One region of the Streptomyces sp. SL06 genome, then DNA from elsewhere that is predicted to be linked to it. Evidence: riboswitches for the same ligand, from Rfam matches in the RefSeq annotation. Region 1 holds a riboswitch; the other holds the start of a gene.
What was found. Region 1 has a riboswitch for thiamine pyrophosphate ahead of thiO (glycine oxidase ThiO). Riboswitches for the same ligand answer to the same signal wherever they lie in the genome.

Region 1 (7,045 bases):
GTCGCCCTGCCCGAGGTGCAGCACGTCGGCCCGCGCGGCGTGCGCGACATCCGCCCGGTCGTTGACCGCGAGGAGCCTGCCGTGGCGGGCGCAGGCGTCGGCGAAGACCTTCAGGTGCTCCAGTTCCTCGGCCGCCTCCATTCCCTTGTCGCGGAGCTGCACGATGTCGACGCCGCCGGCGAGCACGGCGTCGAGGAACTCGGGCAGGTCGCCCTGGCTGCGGCGGGCGTCCGTGCACAGGTAGAGCCGGGCGTCGGCGAGCCGGGCGCGGGCGGTCGCGGCGGTGTCGGGCATACGGGTGTGTCCCCCGGGGTCGGTGGCGCGGGCCCGCGGTGGGCCGCGCGGCCTTGGCTTACGGGCACCGCACGGCGCGCGGGCCCGCCGGAACACGACTCCTGGGCCGTGGTCGGGGGCCCGCGCGCCGGACGGCGTGTCGGGTCAGACCGCGTGTCGGGTCAGACGGCGAGCGCCTGGGCGCGGCGCTTCACCTCCGTGCCGCGGTTCTCGCTCAGCGCCTGCGCGGGGCTGCCGGGCAGCGACGGGTCGGGCGTGAAGAGCCACTCCAGCATCTCCTCGGCCGTGAAGCCGTCGTCCCGCAGCAGCGTCAGGGTCCCGGCCAGGCCCTTGACGACCTTGTCCTCGTCGATGAAGGCCGCGGGGACGTGCAGCGCGCGGTTCTCGCCGCGGCGTACGGCGATGAGCTGGCCTTCCCTGATCAGCTGGCGCACCCGGGTCACCTCGACGCCGAGCAGCTCGGCGATGTCGGGGACGGTGAGCCAGGCAGGCACGAGAGCATCGATCTTTGCGTCAATCTCGGTCACGTCTCCAGCCTGCCATCTGGCACCGACAGTCGGAAGCCGGGCCCGTCCGGCCCGCCCGCGGGCCGGGACGACACAGCTGGGCGGCACCTAGGCGGTCGCCGCCTTCAGCGGTCTCGCCGGGTCGGCCAGCAGTGCCGGGTCCATCGCCGTGCCCGCCTGGATCAGGCGTCTGCCCTGGGCCAGGTCGCGGGGGCGGCCCACCGCCAGCAGCGCGACCAGGCGGTCCCCGCGCAGCCAGCAGACCGTCCAGGCCGGGCCCGTGGGGTCGCCGCGCCACAGGGTGGTGTCGGCGGCCGTGTGGTGACCGGCGTACTGGACGAAGCGGCCGAACTGCTCGGACCAGAAGTACGGCACCGGGTCGTAGGCCCCCGCGGTCTCCCCGGCGGGGCCCCCGACGATGTCGGCGGCGACCGTGCGCGGGCCCTGGAGGGCGTTGTCCCAGTGGTGCACCAGCAGCCGCTCGCCGTAGCGGCCGGAGGGGAAGGAGGCGCAGTCGCCGACCGCGTACACGTCCGGCACGCCGGTGCGCAGCCGGTCGTCGGCCAGGATGTCGCCGTGCGCGCCGAGGGGGATCCCGGAGCCGGTGAGCCAGCCGGTGGCAGGGCGGGCGCCGATCCCGACGACGACCGCGCCGGCGGGCAGCCGCGAGCCGTCGTCGAGGACGACCCGTGCGGGCTGCCCGGGGCCGCCGGGCTCGATGTGCTCCACGCGCGCGTGGGTGCGCAGCACGGCGCCCGCGTCGGCGTACCAGGCGGTCATCGGCGCGGCCACCTCGGCGGGCAGCGCGTCGGCGAGGGGCCGGTCGGCGGCCTCCACGACGGTCACCGCGCAGCCCGCCTCGCGCGCGGCGGTGGCGAACTCGGCGCCGATCCAGCCGGCGCCGACGACCACGATGTCGTGCTGCCGGGCGAGCACCGGGCGCAGTCGTTCGGCGTCGTCCAGGGTGCGCAGCAGGTGCACGCCGGGCACGCTCCCGGCGCCGGGCAGCCGGACCGGTTCGGCGCCGGTCGCGAGGACCAGGACGTTGTAGGGCACGGGGCCCTGCGAGGTGTCGAGGAGGTGCTCGCCGGGGCGGAGGCCCAGGGCCTCGCAGCCGAGCCGCAGGGTGATGCCGAGCGACTTGAAGTCGACGTTCGAAGGCGGAGCCCTCGGCCGTGCCGAGCAGGACGGCCTTGGACAGCGGGGGCCGGTCGTAGGGCTGGTGCGGCTCGGCCCCGATCAGTGTCACGGTGCCCTTGAAGCCCCGCTCCCGCAGGGCGACCGCGGTCTGCACGCCCGCCATGCCGGCGCCGACGACGACCACGCGCCGCTCCGCGTCCGTGCCCGCTTCCCGTCCCCGTTCCCGCGTCTGCTCGCTCACCCGATCACCTTAGACACCTGACATCGCGTCGGTGGGGGCGCGGGCGGTGACCGAGCCACGTCCCGGCCGGGCGGGGGCCCCTGCGAGCGCGGCGCGCCGGAGGCTAGGCTGGCTGGGACAGAGCATGCGCGGGAGCCCGGACGCACCGGGCTGAGAGGGAGGCTGGCGGCCTCCGACCGTACGAACCTGATCCGGGTCATGCCGGCGAAGGGAGGGGCTGGACACCCATGTCGTCTCCACCGCACACGTCGTCTCCACCGCACACGTCGTCTCCACCGCACACGTCGTCCGCACCGCACACGTCCCCGCGCACGTCGCGTGCGCCCGGGGCGCCCGATGTCCTCGTGGTCGGCGGCGGGATCGTCGGGCTGGTCACTGCCTGGCGGGCCGCGCAGCGCGGGCTGGTCACGGCTCTCGTGGACCCCGAGCCGGGCGGCGGGGCCGCCCAGGTGGCGGCGGGGATGCTGGCCGCCGTCACCGAGCTGCACCACGGCGAGCAGACGCTGCTCGCGCTGAACCTCGCCTCGGCCCGCCGCTACCCGGAGTTCGCGGCCGAGCTGAGCGATCTCACCGGCCAGGACCTCGGCTACCGACGCTGCGGCACCCTCGCCGTCGCGCTGGACGCCGACGACCGCGCCCATCTGCGCGAACTGCACGCGCTCCAGCGGCGTTCCGGCCTGGAGTCGGAGTGGCTGTCGGGGCGTGAGTGCCGGCGTCTGGAGCCGATGCTCGCGCCGGGTGTGCGCGGCGGGCTGCGGGTGGACGGCGACCACCAGATCGACCCCCGGCGCCTCGCCCACGCGCTCGTGTCGGCCTGCGCGCACGCGGGCGTGGTCTTCCACCGGGTGTGGGCCGACCGGCTCGCCGTCGGGCGCGGCGAGCGGGCCACGGGGATCGTCACCGCCGACGGCACGGCGCTGGAGGCCGGGCAGGTGGTGCTGGCCGCGGGGAGCCTGAGCGGGCGGCTTGCGGGGGTGCCGGAGGCGGTGCTGCCGCCGGTGCGGCCCGTGAAGGGGCAGGTGCTGCGGCTGACGATGCCGCGCACGCACGGGCCGCTGCTGAACCGGACGGTGCGCGCCGTGGTGCGCGGCAACCACGTCTACCTGGTGCCCCGGGAGAGCGGCGAACTCGTCGTCGGGGCCACCAGCGAGGAACTGGGCTGGGACACGACGGTCACCGCCGGCGGCGTCTACGAGCTGCTGCGCGACGCCCATGAGCTGGTACCCGGCATCACCGAGCTGCCCCTGACGGAGACCCGGGCGGGCCTGCGCCCCGGCTCCCCCGACAACGCCCCGCTGCTCGGCCCGACGGAGCTGGACGGTCTGCTGCTGGCCACCGGGCACTACCGCAACGGCGTCCTGCTCACCCCGGTCACCGGCGACGCCATGGCGCACACCCTGACCACCGGGGAGCTGCCGGACGAGGCACGCCCCTTCACCCCGCGGCGCTTCAGCGCCGCCCCCGCACTCTCGGAGCGGCCCGCATGAACATCTCCGTCAACGGCGAGCCGCGCGAGGTGGCTCCCGGCACGGTCCTGGACGCGCTGGTGGGCACGCTCACCGCGGCGCCGTCCGGCGTGGCCGCCGCCCTGAACGAAACCGTCGTCCCGCGCGCGCAGTGGCCCGCCACCGCCCTGGCCGAGGGCGACCGCGTCGAGGTCCTCACCGCCGTCCAAGGAGGCTGACCATGGCCGACGATCCCTTCGTCCTCGGCGGCACGCCGTACGCGTCCCGCCTGATCATGGGTACCGGCGGGGCGCCCAGCCCGGATGTGCTGGAGCGCGCGCTGGTGGCCTCCGGCACGGAGCTGACGACCGTCGCGATGCGGCGCGTGAACGCCTCGGTGCACGGGTCCGTGCTGTCCGTACTGGACCGGCTCGGCATCCGGGTGCTGCCGAACACGGCCGGCTGCTTCACCGCCGGGGAGGCGGTCCTCACCGCCCGGCTCGCGCGCGAGGCGCTCGGCACGGACCTGGTCAAGCTGGAGGTCATCGCCGACGAGCGGACCCTGCTGCCGGATCCGATCGAGCTGCTGGACGCGGCGGAGACGCTGGTCGACGACGGGTTCACGGTGCTGCCGTACACGAACGACGACCCGGTGCTCGCGCGGAAGCTGGAGGACGCCGGGTGTGCGGCGATCATGCCGCTGGGTTCGCCGATCGGGTCCGGGCTCGGGATCCGCAACCCGCACAACTTCCGGCTGATCGTGGAGCACGCGCGCGTGCCGGTGATCCTGGACGCGGGGGCGGGTACGGCGTCGGACGTGGCGCTGGCCATGGAGCTGGGGTGCGCGGGCGTGATGCTGGCCTCGGCGGTGACGCGGGCGCGGGAGCCGGTGCTCATGGCGGAGGGGATGCGGCACGCCGTGGAGGCGGGGCGGTTGGCGCGGCTGGCGGGACGGATTCCGCGGCGGTACTTCGCCGAGGCGTCCTCCCCCGCGGAGGGCCTGGCGGATCTGGAGCGGCCCGCTTTCGGGTGAGCCCGCGCCGTCCCGGCGTCTGTTCTCCCGCCCGCGCGGCACCCGTTTCCGGCCCGGCGGGAGGCGGGCCTCGCCCGTCGTGGGAAGCGTCACAGGTGCGCTGCAGTACCGCTCCGATTTCGGGCGGCGCCGTGGGGTGTCGGTGCCGGCTCGTACACTCACCTGCGTGGACACGACCCTTCAGGACCCTCTCGTCGGGCAGGTGCTCGACGGCCGGTACCGCGTCGAGGCGCGGATCGCGGTCGGCGGCATGGCCACGGTCTACCGGGCCGTGGACACCCGCCTGGACCGCGTGCTCGCGCTGAAGGTGATGCACCCGGCGCTCGCGACCGACGCCGCCTTCGTCGAGCGGTTCATCCGCGAGGCCAGGTCGGTGGCCCGGCTCGACCACCCCAATGTCGTCCAGGTCTTCGACCAGGGGGCCGAGGGGGCGTACGTCTATCTGGCCATGGAGTACGTCTCCGGCTGCACCCTGCGCGACGTGCTGCGCGAGCGCGGGGCGCTGCGGCCGAGGGCCGCGCTGGACATCCTGGAGCCGGTGCTGGCCGCGCTCGGCGCCGCGCACCGGGCCGGGTTCGTGCACCGGGACATGAAGCCGGAGAACGTCCTGATCGGGGACGACGGCCGGGTCAAGGTCGCCGACTTCGGGCTGGTCCGGGCCGTGAACACCGTCACCAGCACCACCGGCGCCGTCCTCGGCACGGTCTCCTACCTGGCCCCCGAGCAGATCGAGCAGGGCACCGCCGATCCCCGGGTCGACGTGTACGCGTGCGGTGTCCTGCTGTACGAGATGCTGACCGGCGCCAAGCCGCACGAGGGCGACTCCCCCGCCCAGGTGCTCTACAAGCACCTCCACGAGGACGTGCCGCCGCCGTCGGCCGCCGTACCGGGGATGGCGTACGAGCTGGACGACCTGGTGGCCGCGGCGACCGCGCGCAACCCCGAGGTCCGGCCGCACGACGCGGTGGCCCTGCTCGCGCGGGCCCGCCGGGCGCGCGAGGCGCTGAGCACGGACCAGCTGGACGCGATGCCGCCGCAGGCGCTCACCGCGGAGCACGACAACGCCGACGACCGTACGAGCGTGATCCCGCGCGCGCCGGCCATGCCCCGGCCGCTCCCGGTGAACGAGGACGACGACGGCGCCGCCGACGGCGTCCAGCACACCAGCCGGCTGGCGACCGCCCCGCCGCTCCCGCCCAGGCGCCGCCGCCCCGAGCTGCGGCGCGGTCCGCTGGTGATCGTCCTGGCCGTGCTGCTGGTGCTCGGCGTCGGCACGGGCGTCTGGTACATCAACTCCGGCCAGTTCACCAGGGTGCCGGCGCTGCTGTCCAAGACCGAGGCACAGGCCAGGGACCGGCTGGCGGACGCCGGGCTGGGCGTCGGCACGGTGCGGCGGGCCTACAGCGACACCGTGGACCGCGGCCAGGTCATCAGCACCGACCCCGGCGTGGGCACCCGCATCCGCAAGAACGCCTCCGTGTCGTTCACGGTCTCCAGGGGCCCCGACACGGTGAAGCTGCCGGACGCGGCGGGCTACCGGCTGGACCGGGCCCGGACGCTGCTCAAGGACGAAGGGCTGGAGCCGGGGATGGTGACCACGGAGTTCAGCGACGAGGTGCCCAAGGGCTTCGTGATCTCCACGAAGCCCGGGGCGGGCACCACCGTGCGCGGGGGCTCGGCGGTCGCGCTGGTCGTCAGCAAGGGCAGCCCGATCGACGTCCCGGACGTCACCGGCGACGACCTGGAGGACGCCAGGTCCGAGCTGACGGAGGCCGGTCTGAAGGTGGAGGTCGCCACCGAGCGGGTCAACTCCGAGTACGACAGCGGCCGGGTCGCCCGGCAGACGCCGGACCCGGGCAGCCGGGCCGCCGAGGGCGACACGGTGACGCTCACGGTCTCCAAGGGCCCCGAGATGATCGAGGTCCCCGACGTGGTCGGCGACAGCGTGGCCGACGCCAAGCGGAGGCTCAAGGACGCCGGCTTCGAGGTGGACGAGAACCGCGGGCTGCTGGGGCTGTTCGGCGACACCGTGAAGGACCAGTCCGTGGACGGCGGTCGGACGGCGCCCAAGGGATCCACCATCAAGATCACCATCAGGTGACCGGAGTGACCGGAGACACGGTCCGGACGGGTGACGGCGCATGACACCCTGAACGGGTGAACAGTCAGCACTCCGCCCGCTCCCGCACCCCCGCGCTCCCCCGCAATCCCGTCGGCGCTCATGTCCCCGTGGCCGGCGGCCTGCACTCCGTGGGCCTGTCCTACGCCCGTGAGCTGAAGGCGGAGGCCGTGCAGGTCTTCGTCGCCAACCCGCGCGGCTGGGCCACCCCGGCCGGCAACCCGAAGCAGGACGAGGCGTTCCGGGAGGCCTGCGCGAGCGGGTCCG
Region 2 (7,045 bases), 3.4 Mb from region 1:
GCAGCGTCGGGTTGTCGGGCCGGGCGATGAACACGGTTGCCCCGAACTCCCCGAGGGACACCGCGAAGGCGAACCCGGCCGCCACCAGCAGCGCCCGCCGCACCATCGGCAGGTCCACCTCCCGCCACACCCGCCACGGCGAGGCCCCGAGCACCGCCGCCGCCTCCCGCAGCCGTACGTCCACCGCCCGCAGCACCGGCAGCATGGTCCGTACGACGAAGGGGACGCCGACCAGGGCCTGGGCGAGCGGCACGAGGATCCAGGAGGAGCGCAGGTCCAGCGGGGGTTCGTCCAGCGCGATCAGGAACCCGAAGCCGACCGTCACCGCGGACACCCCGAGCGGCAGCATCAGCAGCGCGTCGAAGCCGCGCACGAGGCGGCCCGCGTCACGCCGGGCGAGCGCGGAGGCCGCCAGCGCGCCGATCACCACGGCGATGGCGGTGGCGGCGAGGGCGTACTGGAGGGAGTTGCCGATCGCCTCGATCGGCGGGACGAGGAAGGTGCCGCCGTCCGCGCGGGTCAGCGCCCGGTAGTAGCCGAAGCCGGGTGCGCCCAGCGACCGTTCGACAAGGACGGCGAGCGGCAGCACCAGCAGCACGGCGACGCTGACCAGGACTCCGGCCAGCAGCGCCCACTGGCCGGTGCCGCGGGGCCGGCGCGCGGTCGTGGCCGCGTCCACCAGCCGAAGGGCCGTCTCCCGCCGCCGTACCGTCCCGGCGTGCACGGCGAGGACCGCGGCCACCGCGGCGAACTGGATCAGCGTCAGCACGGCGGCCGTGGACAGGTCGAAGACCTGGGACGTTTGCCGGTAGATCTCCACCTCCAGCGTGGAGAAGGTGGGCCCGCCGAGGATCTGGACGACGCCGAAGGAGGTGAAGGTGAACAGGAACACCATCAGCGCGGCGGCGGCGACGGCGGGTGCGAGCGCGGGCAGGGTGACCTGCCGCCAGGCCTTGAGCCGTGAGGCGCCCAGCGTCCGCGCGGCCTCCTCCTGCCGCGGATCGAGCTGCGACCACAGTCCTGAGACGGTGCGCACGACGACGGCGTAGTTGAAGAAGACGTGTGCGAGGAGGATCGCCCACACGGTGGTGTCCAGGCGTACGCCCCACAGGTCGTCGAGCAGTCCGCCGCGCCCGACCAGCGCCAGGAACGCCGTGCCCACGACGACCGTCGGCAGCACGAAGGGCACGGTGACCACGGCCCGCAGGAGTTGCCTGCCGGGGAAGTCGAACCGGGCGAGGACATAGGCGCCGGGCAGTGCGATCAGCAGGGTGAGCGCGGTGGAGGCCAGCGCCTGCCAGGTGGTGAACCACAGCACGTGCCGCACGTCGCTCTGCGCGAGCACGTCGCCGATCCGCCCGAACCGCCAGGCGCCGTCGACCCGCAGTCCGCGTGCGACGATCGCGGCGACGGGGTAGGCGAAGAACACCGCGAAGAACGCGACGGGCACGGCCATCAGGCCCAGCCGCGCCGCGCCGCGCACGGCCCTCGCCCCGCCTACTTCAGTACGAGTGAGGTCCACGACTTGACCCACTGGTCGCGGTGGTCGGCGATCCTCGCCGGGTCCATGGTCTGCGGGTCCTTCGCCTGCGGCCCGAACTTCTCGAACGCCTCGGGGATCCGCGCGCCCTCGCGCACCGGGTAGACGAACATGTTCAGCGGCATGTCGTCCTGAAACTCCTTGCCGATGAGGAAGTCGAGGAGTGCCTTGCCGCCCTCGGGGTTCCTGGCGTTGTCGAGCAGACCGGCGTACTCGATCTGGCGGAAGCAGGTGCCGGTGGCGACGCCCGTCGGCGCGGTGGCCGGCTGCGGGTCGGCGTAGATCACCTCGGCGGGCGGGGAGGAGGCGTAGGAGACGACGAGCGGGCGGTCGCCCTTGGCCTTCCTGCCGCCGGACGAACCGGAGAACTCCTCGTTGTACGCCTGCTCCCAGCTGTCGACGACCTTGACGCCGTTCGCCCTGAGCTTCTTCCAGTAGTCCTGCCAGCCGTCGTCGCCGTACGCGGCGGCGGTGCCGAGCAGGAAGCCGAGGCCCGGCGAGGAGCTGGCCGCGTTCTCGGTGACGAGCAGGTTCTTGTACTCCGGCTTGGCCAGGTCGTCGAAGGAGTCCGGCGGGCTGAGCCGGTGCTTGGCGAAGTAGGCCTTGTCGTAGTTGACGCAGATGTCACCGGTGTCGACGGGCGTGACCCGGTGCTTGTCCTGGTCGGTCCGGTACTCGGGACGGATCAGGTCGGAGCCCTTCGCCTCGTACGGCTGGAACAGCCCGTTGTCGAGCGCGCGGGACAGCAGGGTGTTGTCGACGCCGAAGAACACGTCGCCCTGGGGGTTGTCCTTGGTGAGGACGGCCTTGTTGACGGCCTGCCCGGCGTCGCCGTCCTCCAGCACCTTGACCCGGTAGCCGGAACTCTTCTCGAAGGCGGCGATGACGTCCTTGGACGCGGCCCACGAGTCGTGGCTGACCAGGGTCACGGTCTTGGAGTCGCCCGAGTCCCCGCTCCCGCCGTCGGACGACGATCCGCAGGCGGCCAGGCCCCCGGCCAGGCCGAGTCCGAGGGCCAGGGCGGTGGCCTTCTTGGTGATGCTCACTGAATTCCTCCTGGGTGACCAGGAGAAGACGCGGCCCCGCCCGGAGCCCCTGGTGAGGGTCCCGGGCAGGGCGCAACAGCTCGAGTGGTGACCGATCTCCCTACCCAGAATGACCTGGGCCAGGTTCGGAGGGTCTGCGGCCGGTGCCGCACTCTCAGCGCTGTGGCGCTCCCCTGTCGGAATATGAAGATGTGGATATGAAGTGGATATGAAGATGTACTGACGCCGCTCAGGCTACCGCTCGCTCGCGGCGAGCTGACCACACGCCCCGTCGATCTCCTGTCCACGGGTGTCCCGGATCGTCACCGGTACACCGTGCGCCGCGATCGCCTCCACGAACGCCTTCTCGTCCTCGGGCCGCGAGGCGGTCCACTTCGAGCCGGGCGTGGGGTTGAGCGGGATGAGGTTGACGTGCACGGGCCTGCCCTTGAGCAGCCGCCCGAGCCGGTCACCGCGCCAGGCCTGGTCGTTGATGTCCCGGATCAGCGCGTACTCGATCGACAGCCGGCGCCCGGACGTGGCCGCGTACTCGAATCCGGCGTCCAGCACCTCGCGCACCTTCCACCGGGTGTTGACGGGGACGAGGGTGTCGCGCAGCTCGTCGTCCGGGGCGTGCAGCGAGATGGCGAGGCGGCACTTGAAGCCCTCGCCGGTGAAGCGGTGGATCGCCGGGACGAGACCGACCGTGGAGACGGTGATGCCGCGCTGGGAGAGCCCCAGCCCGTCCGGCTCGGGGTCGGTGAGCCGGCGGATGGAACCCACCACCCGGTTGTAGTTGGCGAGGGGCTCGCCCATGCCCATGAACACGATGTTGCTGAGCCGCGCCGGCCCGCCCGGGACCTCGCCGTCCCTGAGCGCGCGCATCCCGTCCACGATCTGGTGCACGATCTCGGCCGTCGACAGGTTCCGGTCCAGGCCCGCCTGCCCGGTGGCGCAGAACGGGCAGTTCATGCCGCAGCCCGCCTGGGAGCTGATGCACATGGTCACCCGGTCCGGGTAGCGCATGAGGACGGACTCGACGAGCGTCCCGTCGAACAGTTTCCACAGGGTCTTGCGGGTGGTGCCCTCGTCGGTCGACAGATGCCGCACGACCGTCATCAGCTCGGGCAGCAGCGCCTCCTGGAGCCCCTGGCGGGAGCCGGCCGGGATGTCGGTCCACTGCTCGGGGTCGTGCGCGTACCGCGCGAAGTAGTGCTGCGAGAGCTGCTTGGCGCGGAACGGCTTCTCGCCGATCGCGGCGACGGCCTCCTTGCGCTCGGCGGGCGTGAGGTCGGCGAGGTGCCGCGGCGGCCGCTTCGCTCCGCGGGGCGCGGCGAAGGTCAGCTCACCGGGGGCTGGACGGGCCACGGTCGGACAACTCCTCAAGGACGGCGGGCCTGTGGCAACACTCCCCGCTCGGGGGGAAGGACGGCACAGCCATGCCGAAGCCAGGAGACCTCGCTGGGTCATCCCCGCGTCGGCGGGGATGCGCGGAAGGGCCCGCGGCCAGACGCCGCAGGCCCTTTCAGGCTACCTGATGACCGTCAACCCGAACCGACGAAGATCACCAGCAGCAGCCAGGCCACCGGCGCCGTCGGCAGCAGCGAGTCCAGGCGGTCCATGATGCCGCCGTGGCCCGGCAGCAGCGTGCCCATGTCCTTGATGCCGAGGTCCCGCTTGATCATGGACTCGCCGAGGTCGCCCAGCGTGGCGCTGACGGAGACCGCGAGGCCGAGCAGCATGCCCTGCCACCAGGCGCCGTCGTCGATCAGGAACTGCATGCACAGCGCGCCCGCCGCCATCGCGAACGTGACCGCTCCCAGCAGGCCCTCGCGGGTCTTGCCGGGGCTGATGCGCGGGGCGAGCTTGGTCCTGCCGAAGCGCCAGCCGACCGCGTAGGCGCCGGTGTCGCTGACGACCGTCAGTATCAGGAAGACCAGGACGCGCCACGCGCCGTCGTCCGCCATCAGCATCATGGCGACGAACGTGGCCAGGAAGGGCACGTAGAAGGCCGCGAACAGGCCCGCGGTGACGTCCTTGAGATAGCCCTCCGGCGGCTCGGTCATCCGCCACACGAGGACCGCGAGCGCCGTGAGCGCCATGGCGACCCACGCGCCCTCGGCGCCCCGCGCATACCCGGCGATCACCATGGCGGCGCCGCCGATGGCCAGCGGGACGAGGGGCGCCTTGATGCCCTTGCGCTCCTCCAGGCGGCTGGTCAGCTCCCACAGGCCCACCACGACGGCGGTCACGATCACGCCGACGAAGACGGCCTTGACGACGAACAGCGACGCGACGATCACCACGCCGAGCCCGACACCGACTCCTATCGCGGCACCCAGGTCACGGCCCGCGCTCTTCTTCTGCGGCTGCGGCTGGGACTGCGCCGGCTGCGGGGCGTCGGGCATGGGCTCCGGATTCTGCGGCACCGGCGCATACGGTTGCGCCGGCGGGTTCTGGTCGCGATACGGCTGGTCGTGCGGGTACCGGTCGCGCGAGGGCTCGTCCCGGTACGGGGAACCGCCCGGCCGAGCGGTCCCCCGGTCGTCGTCCTGGTCTCCGCCGTGATCGGGTACGTCGGGCACGATGGGCATGGGGCGAGTCTGCTGCGCGTGGTGCGCATCGTAGGCGGGACCCGCCGGGGCAGCCCCCTGGACAGGTCCCCGGTCGGACGGCCCCCAGTACCCGGACGGTGGCGGCGCTCCCCAGGAAGAGTCGTTCATCAGACCTCGAGCAGCTCCGATTCCTTGTGCTTCAACAGCTCGTCCACCTGTGCGACGTACTTGGCGGTGGTGTCGTCGAGTTCCTTCTCCGCGCGGCGGCCCTCGTCCTCGCCGACCTCGCCGTCCTTGACCAGCTTGTCGATGGCGTCCTTGGCCTTGCGGCGCACGGAGCGGATGGAGACCTTGGCGTCCTCGCCCTTGCTCTTGGCGACCTTGATGTAGTCGCGACGGCGCTCCTCGGTCAGCTCGGGGAACACCACCCGGATGATGTTGCCGTCGTTGCTGGGGTTGACGCCCAGGTCGGAGTCGCGGATGGCCTGTTCGATGTTGCGCAGGGCGCTCTTGTCGAAGGGGGTCACCACGGCCATGCGCGGCTCGGGCACGGAGAACGAGGCCAGCTGGTTGATCGGCGTCAGCGCGCCGTAGTAGTCGGCCACGATCTTGTTGAACATCGCCGGGTGCGCACGGCCGGTGCGGATCGCGGCGAAGTCCTCCTTGGCGACCACGACGGCCTTCTCCATCTTCTCCTCGGCCTCGAGGAGGGTCTCTTCGATCACCACTTGCTCCTGCGTGTCTTGAGTAGGCCCGGCTGCGGTTCCCTGGCGGGTCGGCGGCCGGCTGCGTCGCGTTCTTCCTGCACGGTTCCCGACCGGCGGGACATTGTCCATCCCCCGGCCCGGCCCCGTCCCGTCCGTCCCCCGGACAGGCGGCGTCCGCGGACGGGGTGTTCTCCGGTCAGTCCCGGCTGCCGTGGTCACCCACAAGCGTGCCGATCTTCTCACCCTTGACGGCGCGGGCGATATTGCCCTCCTTCAGAAGCTCGAAGACCACGATCGGGAGGCTGTTGTCGCGGCAGAGCGTGACGGCCGTCGCGTCGGCGACCTTCAGGTCACGGGTGATGACCTCGCCGTAGCTGAGCGCGTCGAACTTGACGGCGTCCGGGTTGGTCTTCGGGTCGGAGTCGTAGACGCCGTCCACGCCGTTCTTGCCCATGAGCAGCGCCTCGGCGTCGATCTCCAGGGCGCGCTGGGCGGCGGTGGTGTCGGTGGAGAAGTACGGCATGCCCATTCCGGCGCCGAAGATGACCACGCGGCCCTTCTCCAGGTGGCGCACGGCGCGCAGCGGGATGTAGGGCTCGGCGACCTGGCCCATGGTGATGGCGGTCTGCACACGGCAGTCGACGCCCTCCTTCTCCAGGAAGTCCTGGAGGGCCAGGCAGTTCATCACGGTGCCGAGCATGCCCATGTAGTCGGAGCGGGCGCGATCCATGCCGCGTACCTGCAGTTGGGCGCCGCGGAAGAAGTTGCCGCCGCCGATGACGACGGCGATCTGCGCGCCGTCACGTACGACGGCCGCGATCTCGCGGGCCATGGCGTGCACCACGTCGGGGTCGACGCCCAGGCCCCCACCGCCGGAGAAGGCCTCTCCGGACAGCTTCAGCATGAAGCGGCCGCGTACTTTGCCGTCGACGCTCTTCTCGGCCTTGGTGCTCATGGATCTCGCCTCTTCTACGTGGGTCACACACACGAAGAAGGCCACTGCCGGTGGGGGCGTGTTTCGCATCCCATACGCGGCAATGGCCTCCTCGTCAGATCTGCTGTCGTCCGCCGCCACGCGCGCGTGCGCCCAGGCATGCGCGAACGGCGCCGACGACTGCTGTCGACCCTACCGGGGTCGCGCGTCCGTCGCGGTACGGACTCAGATGCCGACCTTGATGCGCGTGAAGCGCTTCAGGGTGACACCGGCCTCGTCCAGCA

Region 2: it holds a riboswitch for thiamine pyrophosphate, as region 1 does, so the genes downstream of both, AC4IHM_RS08625 (thiamine ABC transporter substrate-binding protein) here and thiO (glycine oxidase ThiO) in region 1, are expected to answer to the same signal.

Annotation. Positions count from the first base shown of each region.
Region 1 covers NZ_JBSYOT010000002.1:5,339,453-5,346,497, reverse strand. Annotated here, with positions in the region: gene thiE (thiamine phosphate synthase) at 1-294, opposite strand, end outside; gene AC4IHM_RS24495 (Rv2175c family DNA-binding protein) at 456-821, opposite strand; partial or broken gene AC4IHM_RS24490 (NAD(P)/FAD-dependent oxidoreductase) at 909-2,124, opposite strand; TPP riboswitch at 2,300-2,411, shown strand; gene thiO (glycine oxidase ThiO) at 2,409-3,668, shown strand; gene thiS (sulfur carrier protein ThiS) at 3,665-3,865, shown strand; gene AC4IHM_RS24475 (thiazole synthase) at 3,868-4,659, shown strand; gene pknB (Stk1 family PASTA domain-containing Ser/Thr kinase) at 4,826-6,760, shown strand; gene AC4IHM_RS24465 (deoxyribonuclease IV) at 6,817-7,045, shown strand, end outside.
Region 2 covers NZ_JBSYOT010000002.1:1,939,319-1,946,363, forward strand. Annotated here, with positions in the region: gene AC4IHM_RS08620 (ABC transporter permease) at 1-1,456, opposite strand, end outside; gene AC4IHM_RS08625 (thiamine ABC transporter substrate-binding protein) at 1,498-2,586, opposite strand; TPP riboswitch at 2,666-2,771, opposite strand; gene rlmN (dual-specificity RNA methyltransferase RlmN) at 2,821-3,933, opposite strand; gene AC4IHM_RS08635 (phosphatidate cytidylyltransferase) at 4,110-5,288, opposite strand; gene frr (ribosome recycling factor) at 5,288-5,845, opposite strand; gene pyrH (UMP kinase) at 6,024-6,782, opposite strand; gene tsf (translation elongation factor Ts) at 6,987-7,045, opposite strand, start outside.